Regions from separate parts of the Desulfosporosinus burensis genome, predicted to be linked through region 3. Evidence: riboswitches for the same ligand, from Rfam matches in the RefSeq annotation. Region 3 holds a riboswitch; each other region holds the start of a gene.
What was found. A riboswitch is a leader RNA that binds a small molecule or an ion and turns the genes downstream of it on or off. The one in region 3 is predicted to bind thiamine pyrophosphate.
Positions count from the first base shown of each region.

Region 1: it holds a riboswitch for thiamine pyrophosphate, as region 3 does, so the genes downstream of both, thiD (bifunctional hydroxymethylpyrimidine kinase/phosphomethylpyrimidine kinase) here and thiS (sulfur carrier protein ThiS) in region 3, are expected to answer to the same signal.
Region 2: it holds a riboswitch for thiamine pyrophosphate, as region 3 does, so the genes downstream of both, ACYQ3Q_RS25515 (thiamine-binding protein) here and thiS (sulfur carrier protein ThiS) in region 3, are expected to answer to the same signal.

Region 1 covers NZ_BAAHYN010000008.1:35,443-42,694, reverse strand. Annotated here, with positions in the region: gene thiM (hydroxyethylthiazole kinase) at 1-536, opposite strand, end outside; gene cytX (putative hydroxymethylpyrimidine transporter CytX) at 518-1,732, opposite strand; gene thiD (bifunctional hydroxymethylpyrimidine kinase/phosphomethylpyrimidine kinase) at 1,729-2,532, opposite strand; TPP riboswitch at 2,628-2,740, opposite strand; gene ACYQ3Q_RS15025 (HD domain-containing phosphohydrolase) at 2,896-5,535, opposite strand; gene ACYQ3Q_RS15020 (DNA recombination protein RmuC) at 5,756-7,084, shown strand; gene cydC (thiol reductant ABC exporter subunit CydC) at 7,187-7,252, opposite strand, start outside.
Region 2 covers NZ_BAAHYN010000020.1:42,279-49,530, forward strand. Annotated here, with positions in the region: gene ACYQ3Q_RS25505 (ABC transporter substrate-binding protein) at 1-748, opposite strand, end outside; gene ACYQ3Q_RS25510 (ABC transporter permease) at 850-1,620, opposite strand; gene ACYQ3Q_RS25515 (thiamine-binding protein) at 1,623-1,913, opposite strand; TPP riboswitch at 2,025-2,129, opposite strand; gene ACYQ3Q_RS25520 (FeoA family protein) at 2,397-2,663, shown strand; gene feoB (ferrous iron transport protein B) at 2,747-4,831, shown strand; gene ACYQ3Q_RS25530 (FeoC-like transcriptional regulator) at 4,865-5,152, shown strand; gene fadR (fatty acid metabolism transcriptional regulator FadR) at 5,243-5,842, shown strand; gene ACYQ3Q_RS25540 (demethylmenaquinone methyltransferase) at 6,035-6,754, shown strand; gene ACYQ3Q_RS25545 (CBS domain-containing protein) at 6,992-7,252, shown strand, end outside.
Region 3 covers NZ_BAAHYN010000007.1:213,257-220,508, forward strand. Annotated here, with positions in the region: gene ACYQ3Q_RS14365 (lipoate--protein ligase family protein) at 1-679, opposite strand, end outside; gene ACYQ3Q_RS14370 (DUF6506 family protein) at 1,033-1,341, shown strand; TPP riboswitch at 1,552-1,652, shown strand; gene thiS (sulfur carrier protein ThiS) at 1,785-1,985, shown strand; gene ACYQ3Q_RS14380 (thiazole synthase) at 1,989-2,792, shown strand; gene thiH (2-iminoacetate synthase ThiH) at 2,796-3,926, shown strand; gene thiE (thiamine phosphate synthase) at 3,923-4,594, shown strand; gene thiC (phosphomethylpyrimidine synthase ThiC) at 4,624-5,901, shown strand; gene fdhF (formate dehydrogenase subunit alpha) at 6,021-7,252, opposite strand, start outside.

The sequences.
Region 1 (7,252 bases), on a different contig from region 3:
TGACGTCCATCAGAAACAACATCCGTTTTACCGGTTATGGCAATCACGCAGCCTAATTCAGAGGCTAGTTTTTTGGCAATCACCGAACTATCTTGTTCGTCCGCTAGCGAATCGACTCCCTTTATAGCTACATTTTGGCCAGCTAATACTTTGATCTCTGACATATTCCCCCGGATAACCTCAGGTTTTAACTCCTTAATCAACGTTTCTGCAGTGTTTGTTCTCAACTTCGTGGCCCCTACTCCTACCGGATCTAGGATCACCGGGACACCTAACTCTTTCGCCCGTAAACCGGAGACTCGCATGCTTTCAATCGTTCTGGAATTAAGAGTGCCAATGTTAAGAACTAGGGCAGAAGCAAAGCCAACCATTTCTGCCACTTCCTCCAGATCATCCGCCATCACAGGGGAACCTCCGATGGCTAGGACAATATTAGCACAATCATTCACGGTAACATAGTTCGTGATATGGTGGATTAAGGGACTTTTTTCTTTAACGAGCCTTAAGTTTTCAAAGATTATTTCACGTATTTCCATTTAGCAGTCAACCTCCATGTTATAGAATGTAAGATGCTGATAGTCAGCATAACAGGTATAGTAGCGCCCAGAACAAAGTCTAACTTGATAAACCAATAGTATAAAGCTGTACCCACTCCACATAGGAGTACGGTACCCCAGTTTACCAAAAGCTCAGGTTGGATTTTCTTGTTATTTAAAAGGAAATAATCCGTCAAGAGAATCGCAAATAAGGGCGCAAACACCGATCCAATGGCATAAAGGAAATGCTCATATTGCTCAATATTGACGATGATCGCTAGTCCGGTTCCAATCCCAGTCATGACCAAGGCCACCGTTTTCTCATTCAATTTAGGGAAAATGTTTAGAAATGTAACCCCAGCCGAATAAGCATCCAGGAAGGTTGTCGTTACCGTAGCCAAGACAATAATTCCTAAGGCTACTATACCGAGATTAGCAGCTAATAACATTGCGGCAGGGTCAGCGTCCGAGGCAATGATCGCTGCACCCAAGCCGATAATGTACATCCAACTGCTGCCAAAAAAGTATCCAAGCCAGCTGCCCCAGGCACCGTCTCGCCTTGACTTAGCAAATCGTGTGTAGTCGGAGATCAATGGTAACCAGGATAAGGGCATGATTACAGCTAATTCTATACCAAAGCCAAAAGACATATCTCCGACAACCTGTTTGGTAAACAGTTCATGGTTGCTGAAAATGATAGTACTCAAGATTATCGTTAACAAGAACAATAACACCACAGCTATGTGGTTCGCCTTTTTCCAGCCGCTATCTTTTCCAAGCCATACCCAAACCATGATAAAGACTCCAATAATCAGACTCCAAACCGTCAGATGATCAAAAGCCCATAACGTTTTGCTTATCTGGTTAACCGACCTGGCCCCAACGATAATCATCACAGCCGTCCAACCCAGTAATTGTAAAACATTCAAGACGGAAAATAGATAGGAACCGTATTTTCCAAAGGAAATTCGAGTTGATACCAGAGCAGGAATGCGCTCATCGGTTCCGATGATTCCTGCTAACACCAAAAGTGATGTTCCAACCAAGTGTCCAATCAGGATAGCCAAAACCCCCATTTTAAATCCTAGGGGAGCCAACAGTCCACCGGTTAAAATTTCAGCGACTGAAATAGCTGCGCCAAACCAAAGAGTTGAAAAATTAAACATACTTAAATTATTTTTTGAAGCTATACTCACTCTATTAATCCCGCCTTTTTGTATAGTGTGTAAAAGTGATGAGTCGGTCCTATACCTTTTCCGATCGATAAAGACTGTTGAATGGCAATTGTGATATATTCCTTGGCTAAGGGGACTGCTTGATTAAGGCTGTACCCCAACGCCAGATTTGCAGTGATGGCCGATGAAAGAGTACATCCTGTCCCATGAGTATTCTTAGTAGCAATCCTAACCGAGCTAAAATAACTAAATTCCTGACCGTCAAAGAGGATATCTACAGAGTCATCCTCTAAGTGCCCTCCCTTTAACAGTACATTCTTAGCCCCCATCTGATAAATCACCTTTGCAGCCTCTTCCATTTGCTTTAGCGTGCCAATGGACCTTTTGGTCATGACCTCAGCCTCTGGAATATTTGGGGTGACGATCATTGCCATGGGCAATAATTCCCTAATCAAAGTTACTTCCGCCTCCGGGTTTAACAAGTGGTAGCCGCTCTTAGACACCATGACTGGGTCTAAGACAATCGTTTGAGGCGCATAGTGTTTCAACTTTTCTGCAATCACCTCGATAGTTTGAACTTGGGAAACCATACCGATTTTCACTCCGTCGACCTCAATATCGTCGAAAATTGCTTCGATTTGTTGACCAATAACCTCTCTAGAGATATCCTGAACAGCAAAAACTCCTTGGGTATTTTGGGCAGTGACTGCGGTTATTACGCTCATTCCATAGACACCATGAGCACAGAACGTTTTTAGGTCAGCTTGAATCCCTGCTCCTCCACTAGAATCTGAACCAGCTATGGTAAGTACTTTTTTCATAGGTTACTACCTCCTCCATTATTCAATATTCTCTCTTAAAAAACTAAAAAGAGCACAGATCCCCAGAATAGGGTTTGTGCTCTTTCATCTTCATAAAAGAGTAAAAACTGCTTACCTACGCTGGCATTATCCAGATCAGGTTAAAAGGGTCTTAGACCTTATCGGGTCTAAATCTCAGCCAGCCTTTCTAGCTCCCCTGCCCACATCATATATATTTTGTTAAAAATAACATGGAAAATGGGATTAGTCAATCCTATTGAACACGATTCCTACACCTTTCTCTAAATGCTTTTTACTAATTATTTTGTTCTCTCCACTTTCCATGCTACTCATTGAGTAGATCTTCCTCCAGTCTAGGCAAGATTAGCCTATCGGACGGATCGACGATTGATCAATCCTAAATACTTTAATAAATATAGGTACTAATTTAGGGTCAAATTGAAGCCCGCTGTTTTCCATCAATTCATTAAAAGCTTGCTCTTGGCTCATGGCTTTTCGATACGGGCGATTACTTGTCATGGCATCGTAGGCATCCGCAATTGCCAAAATACGGCACTCTAAGGGAATGTCGTTTTCCTTAAGTCCTAAGGGGTAACCCTGACCGTTCCACCATTCATGATGTCTCAAAATGTGATCGGCAATGGGCAGTAGATCCGGGGCAGATTGTGCAATCCGATGTCCAATTTCACTATGTCGCTGCATTTCCTTGAATTCTTCAAAGGTTAAACGCCCAGGCTTGAAAAGTATACGATCAGGAATACCCACTTTACCGATATCATGAAATTGTGCCAACAATCGTAAATCTGCGAGAGTTCGCTCCGATAATCCCATTGCTTCTCCAAGGGTAAGGACTATGTCTTGCAGACGATCGGCATGCCCTTCCGTGATAAAATCTCTAGCCTCCATTGCTTTCATAAGTGCCTGAACTATGGCACTGCGAGTGCTTTTACTTCGATGTAGTTTTTCACGATACATGCCATCATCAGCTTCTTTGAAGACCACGTCAACGTTCACATTTGTTTCCTCACTCACAGCAAATCCTATTGATAAGCTGAGTGGAAACTCCACATTCTCGATATTGTACTCTTCAACAGCCTTACGAATTCTATAACAAGCTTGTTCAACAATTTTCATGTCGCTTTTTGGCAAAAGGATGGCAAACTCATCTCCGCCAATCCTAAATAATAAATCATCCTCGCGGAAACACTTCTTAATAATACCAGCAGTGAGCCAAAGTAACTTATCACCAGTGCTATGTCCTAACGTATCGTTGACAAGTTTCAAGCCATCAACATCGCAAACAATCAAGCCTATCGGCGCATAATCATCTCCCCTAAGGAGACGCATTTTTTCTTCAAAGAACGTGCGGTTGTAGAGATCGGTTAGGGCATCATGAAAGCTCATATGCTCGAGTTTTTCCTGAAATTGTTTTCGTTCGGTAATATCTTCGCCAATACTGGCAACCCCAGAGACATTCCCGTCTGCATCAAATAAGAGAGTATGATTCCAATTGACATATCGTTTTTGGCCATTTTTAGTTTGAACAGGATAGACATTATGAACTATTATCTCCTTACTGTTCAATACCTCTTTAAACCAAGCATATGTACTCTCACGTAATTCATTCGGGACAAAAATATCAAAAAAGCTTTTTCCAATCACTTCTTCCCTTTTAAAACCAGCTAACTCTAGTATAAAGTCATTACAAAAGAGTATTCTACCGTCCTTATCCATAATTCCTGTAATTAGTTTAACATTTTCGAGGATCGAGCGTAAGCGGCGTTCTGATTCCCGCAATAATTTTTCCTTTGATTGGAGTTTTTCGTAATTGAATCTCAGTTCTTCCTCTGCAGCTCCAAGTTCTTCGTAACTTTTCTCCAAATTTGCTTGAACCTTTGTTTTTTCAATAATTTCTCCCTTCAAGTGTAGTTTTGAGTTTTCTAGTTCACGAAAACTTTCCTGAAGTGCTTCGACCATCCTCTGGAAATTAGTTGCCAGGGATTGAACTTCTAAAACTGGGCTATTCAGCTGATAAGTATCCACACGTTCATGAATTTTATGATTGAGCTCCGTCGTAAACTTTGTCAACGTTGTAAGGGGGACGACTAGCCAACGACTTAATAAAAAAACTAAAAAAACGCCGAAAATAACTGTTAACCCGATAAAGTAGATAGGCAAGTAACTCAACTGATTCGTAATATAGGTTAATGGAACCGTGACCCCTAAAGACCATTTGACCCCTGGAACTGGAGTAAAGGCAAGGTATTTGTCCTCGTTTTCATACGTGTACCTAGTAACCCCTGTTCCCCCCCTAACCATTTTATGGATGGCACCTTGATAACTTTGAGAGACATTGTTTTCTTTGAGCACATTATATTTCATAATGAATTCTTGGTTCGGGTGAACGATCATCAGTCCATCTTGCTGAACCATAAAAGCATCCCCAATCTCTCCGACTTTTTTTGATGTAACAAGTTGGCTAAGTTCAGCTAAGTTAACACTCCCCCCTAAAAGGCCAACCACTTTGCTTTCTATAATAACTGGAGCCGCTACAACAATGGTGTGATTGCTACTCCCCTTGGAAATTACAGGATCTGATATCACACTATTGCCCGTAGCTATAACCTTTTGAAAATATTCACGATCAACAATACTGCCAGTAAGACCCGAACTCAGAGAGTAATTTCCCAAACTATCGGCAAAGAAAATATCCTCAAAGTCTTTGTTACGCAGGACTTCTTTGCTTAAATAAGAAACAATTGCCTCCTTGTCTCCACTTTTGACAAGTGGAGTATTTGCCATAATCTCGATTTCTGTTTTATGAGCGTCTAACCATAAGCCGACTTCAGAACCCGAAGATAACGTCAGCGAGGAGATATGCATTTCTAAATTAGCAATTAAAAGATCTTTCGTCTGTAAATAGGCCAATAAGGATAAACCACCTAGGCCAAATATTAAAGCAATAGTAATAAGAGAAGTTACATTTATCTTGAATTTTTTCATTGATACCTCCAGAATAGTTATGATAAAGAAACGTCAATTCACTTTTTAAAATTTTACTCAATTAACATTACCTTCTCTTTAATAACCCAAAAATCCTCTACAAAAAATGGATTAGCTACAAATATAATAATAAACTCCTATATTTTATTAACTTCCAAAGTTTTGTCTCACCAATATGATAAAGTGTTTATAGGAGCAAATACATTTTAGGAGGAACCATATGACAGACCCTTTACTCATCGGTTTAATCATTATCTTTTTTGTTATTATCCTGATTTTACTTGTTATTTTATTGACCCGCTCGTCGCGTAATCCCTTTATCTTATTTGAAAGTAAACTTGTAGCTTTAGAGAAAAATCTGGAGCGCAACGAGCGACTTGTAAATGGAGAGATCGCCAAGAACCGAGAGGAGTCCAATACGAACGCCAGACAAATCCGCGAGGAGCTAAACCAATCCGTCCGCTTGTTTAACGATTCTGTACTGGCTCGTATGGCAGAAATCGCCAATCTCCAACGCAACCAATTAGATATTTTCGCAACTCAGTTAGGCTCTTTAACCAAAACGAATGAACAGAAATTAGAGCACCTGCGCAAAACGGTTGAAGAACGCCTGCTACTCCTTCAACAGGATAACAGTCAGAAATTAGACCAAATGCGCTCCACTGTGGACGAAAAGCTCAGTGCTACACTAGAACAACGCCTCGGAGAATCGTTCAAACTGGTCAGTGATCGCTTAGAGGCTGTGCACCAAGGGCTTGGAGAAATGCAAACCCTAGCATCTGGAGTCGGGGACTTAAAAAAAGTACTGACCAATGTAAAAACGCGGGGCATGTGGGGCGAAATCCAACTAGGCAACTTATTGGACCAAATTCTCACGCCCGAACAGTACTCCTCGAATGTCATAACTAAAACTGGCAGCAACGATCGTGTCGAGTTTGCTATCAAGCTTCCCGCCAGGGACGGACAAGACAATGTTATTTGGCTTCCCATCGATGCCAAATTTCCTATGGAAGATTACGAGCGCTTAGTCGAAGCACAAGATCAAGCTAATCTGGCACGGATTGAGGAACTGGGTAAATCTTTAGAGCAACGTATTAAACTAGAGGGGAAAACCATCCGAGATAAGTATCTTGATCCCCCTAACACGACAGATTTTGGCATCTTATTCTTACCAGTCGAAGGATTATACGCCGAAGTGTTGCGCCGTCCCGGTCTTTGTGAAATTCTCCAACGAGAGTATAAAATCGTGATTACCGGGCCAACCACCTTGGCGGCACTTTTAAATAGTCTCCAGATGGGCTTTAGAACTTTGGCAATAGAAAAGCGCTCCAGTGAAGTTTGGAACTTACTGAGCGCCGTTAAAACAGAATTCGGCAAGTTTGTAGAAGTGCTAGAGAAAACACAGAAAAAACTCCAGGAAGCAAGTAATACCATAGATACTGCAACTAGAAAATCACGAACGATTGTACGAAAGCTAAAAAATGTCCAAACACTTCCAGGTAATGAAGCGGACTTAATCTTGGAACAAGGGTTGGAGAGCGAAAACTAACACACGATCAAAAATCTATTGAAGAATTGCTTGATCATGATCTATACACTCTCTATATACAATCTATACAGTATCTTTAGCGTTGCTAGGACGAACATAGCCCTAATTAAAAACCGTTGCTGTCTCCCACATCTTATGATAGAGCCCTTTTAGTCGTAGTAGCTCTTC
Region 2 (7,252 bases), on a different contig from region 3:
GATAACCGTCACTAACTGCTTGCATAAAATGACGAATCACTTCCGGTTGGGATTGTGTCATTTTCTCGCTAGTAATCAAGACAGGCGTATAAAAATCGAGAGCAGGGTCAACGTCTTTAAGCCAAAGCATATCTAAAGTCTGTTTTCGTAATTCTGCTTCTTTGCCGGTCCAACCATAAAAGATCCAGGTTAAATCAATATCTTTGGTTAAAGACATAAGTTGATCAGCTTCTCCAATATTAACCATCTTAATCTTAGAGAAATCAGCCTTTTCATTTTCCATGAGTGCTTTGAGAATAGCGTCTTCTGAGGGCAGGCCCCAACCACCGTAAGTCTTCCCTTCGAAGTCTTTGGCATTTTTAATATTCTTAGAAGTTGGAGAAGCAAATCCTGAAGTGTTGTGTTGTAAGATTGCAGCTAGCGAGAGAATCGGTACATCGTTAGCGCGTGCCGTAGTCACTTGTTCCTGATGGCTCACTCCAAAATCTGATTTTCCAGCCGCCACAAGCTGCTCGACATTCCCAGAGCCAGAAGGCTGGATGAATTTAACATCTAGACCCTCCTTTGAGAAATACCCCTTTTCTAAGGCAACAAATAGCCCAGTGTGATTCGTATTAGGAGTCCAGTCCAGCATTAAGGTTACTGAGGTAAGTGGCTCTGTCGCGGAGGTCGCGGGTGATGGAGATTTGACCCCGCACCCTGACAGTATAAGAATAGGAATAATTAATAAAGCAAGCAGCTTTTTCATACTATTATCTCCCCTATGATTTATTTACTTTTTCTAAATTAACATCTCGAAGACGAGGACAAAGTTTAGGATCGAGGATAAAGTATTGTAGATAATCTTTGTTAAATGGAATCTTGGTTTTTGCTATGGATCCACGGTAATGCGAGTCGTGCAAGGAGGGTAATAAGGGCGTAATAAAGAAAACTTAAGGCGGTAATTGTAAAAATTGCGGCAAAAACACGGTCTGTCAAAAAGGAGTGTGAAGAGCGCGTCAGATAAACTCCTAATCCCGAGCTGGAACCCAACCATTCTGCTATCACGGCCCCCATGACGCTATAGGTAGCGGCGATTTTCAGGCCGGCAAAAAGGGAAGGGAGAGCGTTAGGCCAGCGAACGATATAAAACATTTGCCAACGGGAAGCTCCCATACTTCTTAATAGATTTAGGAGGTCAGCATCAGTTAATTCTAGTCCTTCGATTAGACTAATGGTAACCGGGAAATAACACACGATAATGACGATCATAATTTTAGGCAGAAGTCCATAACCCAGCCATAGGATCAAAAGAGGTGCAACGGCTATCAGTGGAACCGTCTGTGAAATAATTAGAAACGGATATAGTAGGCGTTTTAGCCAAGGGGATAGGACCATCGCGCCTGCTGTGATCAGGCTGAAGACGACGGCAAGTGCAAAGCCAACCGTTGTTTCAACTAAAGTAATCAGAGTATGCGTCCAGATAAGTTGGCGAGTCTCCCATAAGGCTTTGGCTATTTGAGCGGGGGTGGGGAGAAGCCAGAGGGGAACTTGCGCAATCGTAACTACCATTTGCCATGTCCCTAGAAAAAAGAGAAAGAACAGTAGGGAGGGGATCCCTTTCCATTTTAGACAACCCATTGTTATGTTCGATACTTAGCAATTTTTTCAGCAATCGATGAGCCACTAGGGACATAATCCATTTTAATGTAGGCCATCACTCTTGAGGCTCCAGCACGAATGCATGCTTCCTGAGCTTCTTTGATGATTGCCCAAAGCTGGTCTGGTTCTCCTTCCATTGTTGTCTCCATAGGACCAACTTCATAGGGAACCCCACTGGCTGCAATGACTTTGATCGCCTCGTCCACAACTTCATAAATGCGGGATTCTTCCACTTTGGGGATAACCTGTAAGGCCATAATGATTTTTGCCATCGTTTTTTTCCTCCTTCTTATGAACAAGTTCTTCGTGTGAGAGTCTTTAGTGGTGGCGCATAGCGGCATGGGAGTCTGACTAGTACATAAAAAATACCGCATGTAATGCGGTGTACTTGTTCTCAAACCTCCCTACGCTGGCATTACCCAGATCAGGTTAAGGGTCGGGCAGATTGCCCCTCTCAGCCATAAGTTCTAGCTCCCCTGTTACCATATTAATTTATGTCATTCTAACATAATGACTGTTGCGACGCAATCTATAATTTCCCAATAGTACTTGCGCTATTTGCATTAGAGCCCCACTCGTTGAGGCTTGCAAATGCTGAGAATGGTTATTAAAAGTAGAGAAGTTTACTTTGTACTTCAGAGATATATATTGACAGTAACAAGAAAGAAGAGTATTCTAAAATAAATGAGATATATTCTCAGTTATTATTAGAACAAAGGTGAGAATGATTATCATTTCCGCGAGGAGGGGTGACGATGGAGCGCTTTTTGGGAGACTTAAAAACAGGTGAATGGGCACGTGTGGAGCGCATTGATGGCGGAGGAGCTTTGCGTCGCCGGATGATGGATATGGGTATTGTTCCAGGTGTCGAATTAGAAGTTGTTCGTCAAGCTCCTTTCGGTGGTCCACTTCAAGTTCGGCTGAAAGGGTACTATTTAGCAATGCGCCGTGCAGAATGTGCTAAAATTGCTGTAAGTGAAAAAGATCCCAAATGTAATGACCCTTTATTAGCAAGTCGCTAAATTCAAACGATTTTTAGATCAAGTTAAAAACGTGATGATGCCGCTTGGACATACATATGCTCAGAGGGGGGAGGCGGCTGGACATGAAAATTGCGCTTATTGGAAATCCCAATGTAGGCAAGAGTACTGTATTTAATGCTTTAACGGGTTCGAACCAACAGGTCGGAAATTGGGCTGGTAAGACGGTTGAACGCAAGTCAGGTGTAGTTAAAAGAGCCAGCCGGGAAATCGAGCTGATTGATTTACCAGGAACCTACAGTTTGACCGCATACTCACAAGAAGAAGTTATAACGCGTGAATATATTATTCGCGAAAAACCAGATGTTGTTATGGCTATGGTTGATGCTTCAAATATTGAGCGTAACCTCTATTTAGTTCTTCAAATCCTTGAACTAGTGCCTCGTGTGGTGATCGGTTTAAATATGCTGGATTTGGCTCAGTCTGCAGGAATTACAATTGAGTCTTCAAATTTGGCTTTAGCCTTAAATGTTCCAGTCGTCGAAATTGTTGCAGCCAAAGGAAAAGGAATTGAGGAGTTCTTAACAGAAGCCATTCGGGTTGGAAAACTGAAAAACGACCCTCTTCCGAATGAGGTCAGTTATCCGAAAGAACTTGAACAAAAGATTCTCGCAATGGAAGCGCTATTGGTAGATACTCTATGGGTCACGAGGTACCCATTGCGCTGGTTAGCTATAAAACGTCTGGAGAGAGATTCGGAAATTGGGCAAACATGGAAAACAAATTCTGAAAAGTTGCCAATACGTAAGAGCAGGGATGCTTGCTTTGACCTTGGAGAGGCAGTTAATTACGAACTACAAGAATCGACTAATCTTCCAGGAGAGTCGTTGCTGCAAGACTATGAGAGAGAAGGCTGGACTAAGGACCATTTTGAAATGGCTATTGCGGATGCTAAGTACCAATATATTTCGAAAATTTTACCGCAGTTTAGGAAGCACGAGAATCCAGCTAAACCTACCTTTACAGATAGACTAGATCGTTGGATTCTTTCTCCATTTTGGGGTTATCCGATTATGTTAGTCGTCTTAACTCTCGTTTTTTGGATGTCCTTTATTGCCAGTGCGCCTATAGGGGGAGCAATTTCACTTGGCATGGCGTGGGTTGCCGAGGTGATTGTGGGCTGGCTACGATGGGTTCAGGCTCCAGAATTTATGCAAAGTTTAGTAAGAGATGGGATCTTTGCTGGCGTTGGTGCCGTTTTAGCCTTTGTGCCTCAAATTGCCATATTCTTTGCCTTTTTTTCGTTTATGCAGGACAGTGGTTATTTAGCACGGGCTGCATTTTTAGGAGATCGATTTATGCAGCTCATGGGATTGCATGGAAAATCTTTTTTTTCCTTGATATCTAGTTTCGGTTGCAATGTTCCGGGAATTATGGCTACACGAACTTTGGAAGATCCCAAAGATCGCTTGATCACCATACTTATTAATCCTTTAATTCCTTGTGTGCCACGCTTAGGGGTAATGAGTGCTGTTGTGGCTGCATTTTTTCCAGGTTCTCGAGGTGCCCTGATTATGGTAAGCCTTTTGTTGATAAGTATGCTGCTTGTAATGTTTTCTGCACTCTTTTTAAGACGAGTGGTCAAGCATACGGAGCGATCAGCATTTGTCATGGAACTGCCGCTCTATCATATTCCCACAGTGCGTAATATCCTAGTGCCAACCTGGCAAAAAACCTACTCCTTTCTAAAAAGAGCATGGACGTTCATTTTAGTGGCTTCGATAGTGGTCTGGATCTTAAGCTCTTATCCCCAAGGGGTCCCCATGAGCGAAACTTGGGCTGGCATAATGGGTGGTTGGTTAGCATTTATCGGACAACCATTAGGGTTCGACTGGCGAATCATGGTGGCGATCGTTTTTGGCTTTACAGCGAAAGAAACGACCTTATCAACCTTAGGTATTTTGTATGGTGTCGCTGCTGATGCATCGCAATCTATTGCTCAGGCCATGACAGGGGCTATGACCCCTTTAGGTGCCTATACATTTCTGGTAGTTTATATGCTTTATATTCCTTGCCTGGCATCCGTCGTAACGACCTATAAAGAATCACGAAACTTGGGTTGGACAAGTTTTGGAGTGGCATACAGCCTTATTCTGAGTTTTGTCATGGGATGGCTTGTATTTCAAGGAGGTCAAGCACTAGGATTTTGATAATTTTAACTAACCCCAAGGGGGAGTATGACTATGCTTACCAGCGTTATGGAAATACTGGCACGTAAGGAATCATTATCATTGGCCCAGTTAGCTGGAGAAGTCGGCTATACCGTAAGAGAAGTCGAAGGTTTCTTAAACCAATTGGAACATATGGGTTATATTCGACGTGAATTCTTGGGGCAAGCCTGTGGTCTCAGCTGTGATTCAGATCAGGGCAGCGACCGCTGTGAAGGGTGCGGGTTTAAACCCATCAAAACGTTCACGTTCTGGGTGCTTACAGAACGTGGGGAACAGCTTGTAAGTTCTAGGTTGAAGTAAAGGTATATAAAATTAAAGATTAATGATATAATGCAGAAAAAAATGACAATACCTTTTAAAACTTGCATTAGAAGGGAGACCGTGTACTGCATGTCTAAGCCCCGTGAGGAAAAATATCAGGCTATCCTAGATGCGGCTACGGAGGCTTTTGCAGAGTATGGCTATTTTACCTGCCAAGTTTCCAAAATAGCCAAACTCGCTGGAGTAGCTGATGGTACAATCTATTTATATTTCAAGAATAAGGAAGATATTCTAGTTAGTCTTTTTTCGGATCGGATGGGTCAATTTATTGAAGAGATTCGCCAGGCACTTGTGCAGTATAAAACAACACGGGATCGGCTACTGTGCATTATACGAACTCACTTCAGATATATGCAAGAGAATCGTGCTCTTGCCATCGTCACTCAGATAGAAATCCGTCAGTCCGATCCTAAAATTAGGGAGGCCATTTCAGGGCCTCTGAGAGAGTATTTTCAACTCATTGAACAGGTTCTGACTGAAGGGGTTGAACGGGACGAAATCGTTTTAGCTGATATTAAAATTGGCCGACAAATGTTCTTTGGAACGTTGGATGCTGCAATCAGCGATTGGGTAAATTCCAAGAAACCACGTTCCTTAGAAGGGGTAGAAGAAATCATTTTTGATTTGATGTGCGGTGCCTTCAAAGTTGACCATAAGAGTAAAATATGACATCGATATAGCCAACAATTCGAAGAGCCTTCCGCTATCTCATTTTAAGCGGAAAGGCTCTTTGTTTGGGTGTGTTTTTAAGAATTGAAGTGTAGCAAGAAAAATCCTAGACAAAAGGCTCATGTTCGCGTAGTATTTAAGAAAATGTTTATACTATACCAAAAATAAGAACCATGGATAGGGAGATTAACTATGGATTTTGCAGGTAAAGATAAAGCAACCTATGTGCAAGAAACTTTCAATTCTATTGCTGGTCATTACGATTTCATGAATAGCCTAATGAGTCTCGGAATGGATAAACGATGGCGGCGTATTGCAGTTCAAAGGGTTGGCGCAAAGCCAGGAATGCATATGCTGGATGTATGCTGTGGTACAGGTCAACTTTCTATGGAATTGGGAAGCACAGTTGGAGTAGAAGGAACGGTTACAGGTTTAGATTTCTCACATAAAATGCTGGATGTAGCAAAACGTTCTTTGGAGCAATCCTCCAACAGGGATAGAATTAAATTTATTCAAGGAAATGCAATGGAACTTCCTTTTCCGAGTAATACGTTTGATGGTGCTACAGTAGGTTGGGGATTGAGAAATTTACCGGATTTACGACAGGGTATAAAGGAAATGGTACGTACCGTTAAGCCCGGAGGAAGGATTGTATCCCTAGATATGGCTAAACCAACTTTCCCGGGATTTAAACAAGCGTATTGGTTATACTTTGAAAAACTCATACCCTTAATGGGCAAAATCTGGGCTAGAAAAGCAAGTGCCTATCAATATTTACATGACTCGGCCCGGGAATTCCCGGCTCAGGAAGAATTGGTACGAATTTTTACAGAGTGTGGCCTTGTAGAAACACGATTCGATAATTTGGCTGGGGGGGTTGTTGCCATTGTTTCTGGCACTAAACCCGATTAGCAAACTTAATACTAATTATACTAATTATTGTCACACAAATAAGGACTTCCAGGCGGATTGAAGATGATGCTTGGGAGTTTTTATAGTTCATAGCAACTAACGAGGCTGACCCTGAATGGCCGACTGCCCCTAAAAAGCTGTTTCTATCTTGAGGGATTAGAATCAATGTATGATTTTTGTAAAGTTGTCAATACTATCTTTGTTTGTTGAATGAAATAGTATAGGAGGTTCTAGGACATGAAAGTTCGTGAGGTTATGACTACTTCTGTTGAATGTGCAACCCCCAATAACACAGTTGTGGAGTTAGCAACAATGATGAAAAATAATGATATTGGTTCAATTCCAATATGTGAAGCTCAGAAAGTCATTGGTATTATTACTGATCGGGACATAGTTTTAAAAGCAGTTGCAGATGGCAAAAATATTGAAAAGCGTACTGCTAAAGAAGTCATGAACTCAAAGCTAATCACTGTGACCGCTGATCAAGATGTGCATGAG
Region 3 (7,252 bases):
GTTCGTCTCTAATAAATTGCATATCCATAACAGATGCAAATGCCGCACAAATCGCCTCTTTAATCTTGGACATATCCGGAACCTGACCAAGCTCTCTTTTAAGCCACGTTACCCGGTCCTCTACCGCGATAATATTTTTATCACTTATTTTTTCCATTGGAATTTTTAGTACCTTGACCATGCTCTCAACGTCAAAATCAACGAGTAAAGAACATTGGAAGACAAAGGCATTGCCTAATTCGGCCCCCCCTGTACCGCAAATCTTACGATTACCAACTTGAATATCGTTACGGGGACGGAACATTGCCTTTACTCCAAGATCGGCCAATGCTTTGACCATAACCTCACACAACAGCTTATAAACCTCATCGAGATTTCTTCCCGCCAGCCAATCCTTACCCGCATAAATTTCCCATCCTAGTTCAGACGGTCCCCAAAAAATTGCTCCACCTCCTGTGATACGACGGTTGATCTCAATACTTTCTCTCCGACAATAGTCTTTATCAATTTCTAACTCTACTGCTTGATGCAAACCCAATAGGGCACAACGGGGAGAAAATTGGAGAAAACGCAATGTATTCGGGCATTTTCCTGCGCTTCGGGAAGCAAGCAGGACCTCGTCTAAAGCCATGTGGTCAGCCGAATTTAATGGATTATTGTCAAGTAGTCGCCAATTCATCACCACTAGAGTCCTCCTTTAATTTGATTTAGATGTTGTTGATCATGTCCACTGTTCGATTTTCGAACAGTGGACGAAAATCGAACAGTGGATAGTGCCTTTTTTTATTAAGACACGTTAGTAATTTAGCCAATTTTAGCCTTCACTTAGTACGAAGGACGGCATTATCTACTTTTTTAAATTTTTATCCTTAATCTTTCTTAATATCATTGCAATTCATATGCCAAGCCCTATGAAACTTCTTGGCATATGAATTGCATGTTTATTATAGTCATCACAGGTACGCTGCGTCTTTTTCTGTTCTACTCTGTGAATCCCAAAATGAATTTAAGTATGGAGAGGATGTGATTTAATTGTCATTAAAAGCCGCCTTTATTTTCCTTGCACCTCAAGCCGATCCTTCACAACATCAGGCGGAGATTCAAACCCCACAGGTTACTCTACTCATACGGGGAGTCCAAAATTATCAGGAAGCTGTTAATCTTGCACAACAACTGGTTACTGAAGGAGTTCAGGCGTTGGAATTATGCGGAGGATTTGGGAACATTGGAACGGCGAAAATCGTTGAAGCTGTAGAGCATAAAATTCCAGTGGGTACAGTGCGATTTGATAGCCACCCTGGTTTGAGCGGAAAAAGCGGGGATGATCTATTCTTATTTTAAGCACACCTCCAAGGACTGTAAGGATAAATCATTAAACGTTTTCTGTCACGTTAGAAATCCTGACATCATAGCGAATCAATTTCCCCGAGAGAAAACCCAAATATTCCAATATATTGTATTCAAATATTTGCACCAATACCCTTTTAGTTATATAATGGGTACAGGTGTAATACTACCAAGACAAGTAATGCCCACTCACAACTAAATACGGCTTTTTGCTAGGGGTGCCCTTCGGGGCTGAGATGAGGAAACTCAATCCCTTTGAACCTGATCTGGTTAATACCAGCGGAGGGAAGCTAATCGTTATACTTTATAGAAGTATAAGTGAGAACTGCTTACCGCAGTTCTCTTTTTTATAGTTTTATACCCTCCCTGGTGACTTGGTAGTAAGACAGGAATCCTGGCAAAAAGGTCTGAAGAACAGGCGAAAGGAGGATGGTCTGTTGCAGATTATTCTAAACGGTGAAGCGCAGGAGCTTAAACAAGAATGTACCGTATTCCAGTTACTCGAAGACAAAGCTGTGACCCTAAAAGCTGCGGCTGTTGAACTCAATGGGAAAATCCTAAAACAAGAGCTATGGCAAAGTACTGTAATAAATGCTGGCGACAGTTTGGAGATTTTAATTTTTATGGGAGGTGGCTAATGCGTGAACGATATCATACAGGGTGCAAATCTATCGGATGACAGTTTACTCATCGGAGGAGTCAATTTGCACAGCCGTCTGTTCGTAGGAACCGGTAAATTTTCGTCTCATGAAATTGTGCCCCGAGTACTGGAAGCTAGCGGCTCCCAAGTGGTAACAATGGCTTTACGCCGGGTAGACTGGAAAAACCCCCAGGAGAATATTCTTAATTACTTACCTCAGAATACCATTTTATTGCCGAATACCTCCGGTGCACGCACTGCTGATGAAGCCGTACGAATCGCTCGCTTGGCTCAGGCTGCCGGCTGCGGGAACTGGGTTAAGATCGAGGTTGTACAGGATCAACGTTACCTATTGCCGGATAATTGGGAGACGATTCGGGCTACAGAACAACTGGCGAACGAGGGATTTGTGGTACTTCCTTACATGAGCCCGGATTTAGGGGCAGCCAAGCGTCTGCAGGATGCTGGCGCGGCTGCCATCATGCCCCTAGGGTCTCCAATTGGAAGCAACCGTGGCTTACAAACCAAAGAACTCATCCGGATTCTGATCGAGGAAATTTCCCTACCGATCATTGTCGATGCTGGCCTCGGACGACCATCCGAGGCAGCAGAGGCCATGGAAATGGGAGCGGCCGCAGTACTTGTGAATACGGCAATCGCGACAGCAGGAGATCCGGTGTTCATGGCCCAAGCCTTCCGCCTGGCAGTAGCCGCCGGACGGCTGGGCTATTTAGCTGGACCAGGAGAACGACGAGTAACAGCCGAGGCTTCTTCCCCCTTGACTGACTTTTTGCAGGAGGGTTAACGGATGTTCTACGATCAAATGACGGAATGGCAACAAAGGCTCCCCGAATCGAGCTGGACGAGTTACAGCGGAGTGGACGTAGAGCGGGTGTTAGCCCGTGAAACTCTTCTCCCACAAGATTTGGCAATCTTGCTATCCCCAGCTGCCCAAGCTTACCTAGAGCCAATAGCCAAAAAAGCTCAGGCTTTAACTATCCGCCATTTCGGCCGCACGATTGGTTTGTTCACTCCCTTATATCTGGCTAATTTTTGTAGTAATAGCTGCCTGTATTGTAGTTTCCACGCTGGAAACGAAATTGTACGGTGCAAGCTAACCGTCGACCAAGCTATCAAGGAAGGTGAAGCCATCTCCTCGACTGGGCTGCAACATTTGCTGCTCTTGACAGGAGAATCTCGCTCCCAAAGCGGACCCGCTTACATCGAGCAATGCGTTCGTGCTTTACGACCCAAGTTTGCCTCTCTAGGTATTGAAGTGTATCCTCTATCCACTGAGGAATACCGACGTTTGTACGAGGCGGGGGTTGATTCTGTCACTCTTTTTCAAGAAACCTACCAGGAAAGCACCTATGCCCTGGTACACCCTGCCGGACCAAAGCGAGATTATCACTACCGCTTGGAGGCACCAGAACGAGCCTGCTCTGCTGGAATCTCCTCCATAAACATCGGAGCGCTCTTAGGTCTGTCGGACTGGCGGCGGGATGCCTTTTATTCGGCACTCCATGCCGATTACTTGCAAAGAAATTACCCCGGGGTCGAAGTAGCTATCTCCGTGCCTCGCCTCAGGCCCTATGCCGGCAGTTTTAACTCATCTGCTGATCCAGTCACGGATGCGGCCTTAGTCCAAATTATTCTGGCTTACAGATTATTTCTACCCCGGGCGAGCCTTACCTTGTCCACACGGGAAAGCCCGCAAATGCGGGAGAATTTGCTTCCCCTCGGAATTACTCGAATGTCGGCCGGTGCTCTCACTTCCGTCGGTGGTTATAGTGGGACAGACAACGTAGGCAGTGCCCAATTTGAAATTGCTGACGAACGATCCGTTCCAGAAGTAGTACAAATGATCCGGGCCAAAGGCTATCTACCCGCTTTTTGTGACTGGGTGAATATGCGGGAAAGGAATGCGGTAGGACAATGAAACAATTAATAGATGGACTAAATGGAATTTCAAAAAGGCGTACCCTTCCCGCAGGCATTTATGCCCTTACCTCTGAGCTCCACTCTCAAGGCCGGAGCAATATCGAGGTGTCCAGTGAAATCTTGGCCAGCGGCGTACCGATCCTTCAGTACCGGGAGAAGTCCAAGAAGGTTAGGCAAATGTATGAAGAGTGTCTGGTGTTGCGAGATATGACCCAACAATATGGCGCTTTGTTAATTATCAACGACCACTTAGATCTGGCTCTGGCGGTGAGCGCAGATGGCGTACATATCGGACAAGATGACTTGCCGTTGTCAAAAGTACGCGATTTAGTTGGCCCCGATCTCATGATTGGAGTTTCTACCCATTCGCCGGCCCAAGCATTGGCCGCGGTAAGCAGTGGCGCGGATTACATCGGAGTAGGACCGTTGTTTGCCACCAATACGAAAATCGATGTGTGCGATCCAGTGGGACTGGACTATTTAGATTACGTCGTCAAGAATTTAGATATCCCCTTTGTCGCGATCGGCGGAATCAAAGAGCACAATCTGGCTGAAGTGATCCAGGCGGGGGCCCGGACTGTCGCCTTAGTCACCGAGATTGTGGGAAATCCGGATATTATGAGCAAGATTAAGCGTTTACAGCGCATTATGGAAACACAGACATAAGAGAAATTTATTGGAAAGAGTGTGATTCAATGAGTACACAAATGGAACAGGCCAAAAATGGAGTAATCACGGCGGCAATGCAAACGGTCGCTGACAAAGAGGGGCTTACTGCTGAGAAAATTAGGCTCCGGGTGGCGGCGGGCAGCATTGTCATCCCCGCGAACATCAATCACACATCTTTGAGTCCGGAAGGCGTCGGTCTTGGGCTTAAGACGAAGATTAATGTCAATTTAGGTATCTCTCCGGAGTGTGCCAACCTCGACAGTGAGCTGGCAAAGGTGCGCATGGCTTTGGACATGAAAGCGGAAGCAATAATGGACCTCAGCAACTACGGTAAAACCATTGAATTCCGCCACCGGCTCATCGAAATGTCCTCTGCTATGATCGGCTCCGTTCCTATGTATGATGCATTGGGCTATTTAGATAAGAAATTAGAAGACATTACACCCCAGGAATTCTTAGCCGTGGTGGAACAGCACGCCCGAGACGGTGTTGATTTTGTTACCATCCATGCTGGCATCAACAGGGAAACTGCCCAGCATTTCCGTCAAACCTCCCGAGTTACCAACATCGTTTCCCGGGGCGGGTCTTTACTGTATGCCTGGATGGAATTGACCGGGCAGGAAAACCCTTTTTACGAGTATTTTGATGATCTCCTGGATATCTGCACAAAATATGACGTGACGATAAGTTTAGGAGATGCTTGCCGACCTGGAAGCATTGCCGATGCCACAGACGGAGCCCAAATTTCTGAATTGATCGTGATGGGAGAATTGACTCAAAGGGCTTGGAAACGCAATGTTCAAGTCATGATTGAAGGACCCGGCCACGTTCCCTTGCATGAAGTTGTAGCTAATGTTCAGTTGGCGAAAAAGCTCTGCCACGGAGCGCCCTTCTACATTTTGGGGCCGTTAGTCACGGACGTTGCTCCCGGTTACGATCACATCACCAGTGCGATCGGCGGAGCTTTAGCCGCCTCGGCAGGAGCAGATTTTCTCTGCTATGTGACGCCGGCCGAACACCTTCGTTTGCCCACTTTGGACGACGTGCGCGAAGGAATCGTTGCAGTCAAGATCGCAGCACATGCCGGGGATATCGCCAAAGGGATACCTGGAGCCGCAGAATGGGACAGGAAGATGAGCCAGGCCAGACAAGATTTGGATTGGGAGAAAATGTTTGGTCTAGCCTTGGACCGTGAAAAACCGGAGCGCTATCGTAAAGAGTCCTCCCCTGAGCATCAGGATAGCTGCACCATGTGTGGGGAAATGTGTTCAATGCGCCTCATGAATCGTATTATGGACAAATAGATTATTTGCGGAAAGGGGACACACCTGCTGAAGTAAAAAGCTGTTCTTCGGGACAGGAATGTCCCCAACTAAGTATCAAAAAATGGGCCTTCGGTATTGAAGGCCCATTTTTTTGGCAACTAACTAATTTTTGAAATTTGTACGCCACACACTTTATACTCGTAGGTTTTAGTGACTTTATCATACGCACCATTGGTGAGTACGTTGGTTGGAGAATCAAAGTAGTGAAGGGTCATAAAGACCATACCCACAGGCACCCGTTCCGTGATCATGATTTTAGTTTTCAGTTCACCACGACGGGAGGATATCTGGACGACTTCGCCCTCTTCCAGTTTGAGCCGTTTGGCATCTGAGGGATTAATCTCTGCTAACTCTTCAGGCGAATAGGTTTCGAGAGATGGAGAGTGTTGAGTGAAAACGTTATAATGGGAAAGTTTACGCCCGGTATTGAGTAAGAATGGATACTTCTCATCCGGTAGTTCAGCAGGTAGCTGATTATCGATGGCCACAAAGAGTCCTTTGCCACGGTTGAATTTTCCTTCATGCAAGAACTTAGTTCCGGGATGTTCAGCATGCGGCACCGGCCATTGCAAGCCTTGCGTTCCTAAACGCTCATGGGTAATCCCTGCAAATTGAGGAGTAAGTTTGGCAATTTCCTGCATAACTTCTTCCGAAGATTGATACTCGAAGGGGTAACCCATACGAGTTGCTAATGCACAAATGATCTCTCCATCTGTCTTAGCATTACCGATCGGTTTAATCGCTTGATTGACCATTTGCACTCGCCGCTCAGTATTGGAGAAGGTACCTGTCTTCTCAGCATAACTAGCCCCAGGTAAGACGACATCCGCCAATTTTGCTGTTTCTGACAAGAAGATTTCTTGGACTACTAGGAAGTCAAGAGCCTTAAGGCCTTTGCGCACATGGTTCGCATCAGCATCTGTAATCACTGGATCTTCACCCAAAACATACAATGCCCGCAGATTTTTACTAACTGCTGCATCAAACATGTCAGGAATCATAAAGCCGGGATTAGGGTCGAGAGGAACTCCCCAAGCGGCTTCGAATTTGGCCCGTACTTCAGGGTTTATGACTTGTTGGTAACCAGGATAAACGTTCGGCAGTGCCCCCATATCGCAAGCGCCCTGAACATTATTTTGTCCACGCATTGGGTTAACACCCGAACTCTCTTTACCAAGATTACCTGTCAGCATGGCTAGGTTCGCCAGACTCATGACGTTGTCTGTACCACAGGTGTGCTCAGTAATCCCTAAGGTGTAAAAAATCTGAGCCCGTTCGGCAGTTGCATAAATTCTTGCAGCTTCTTCTAGCTGTTCTACCGGAACTCCCG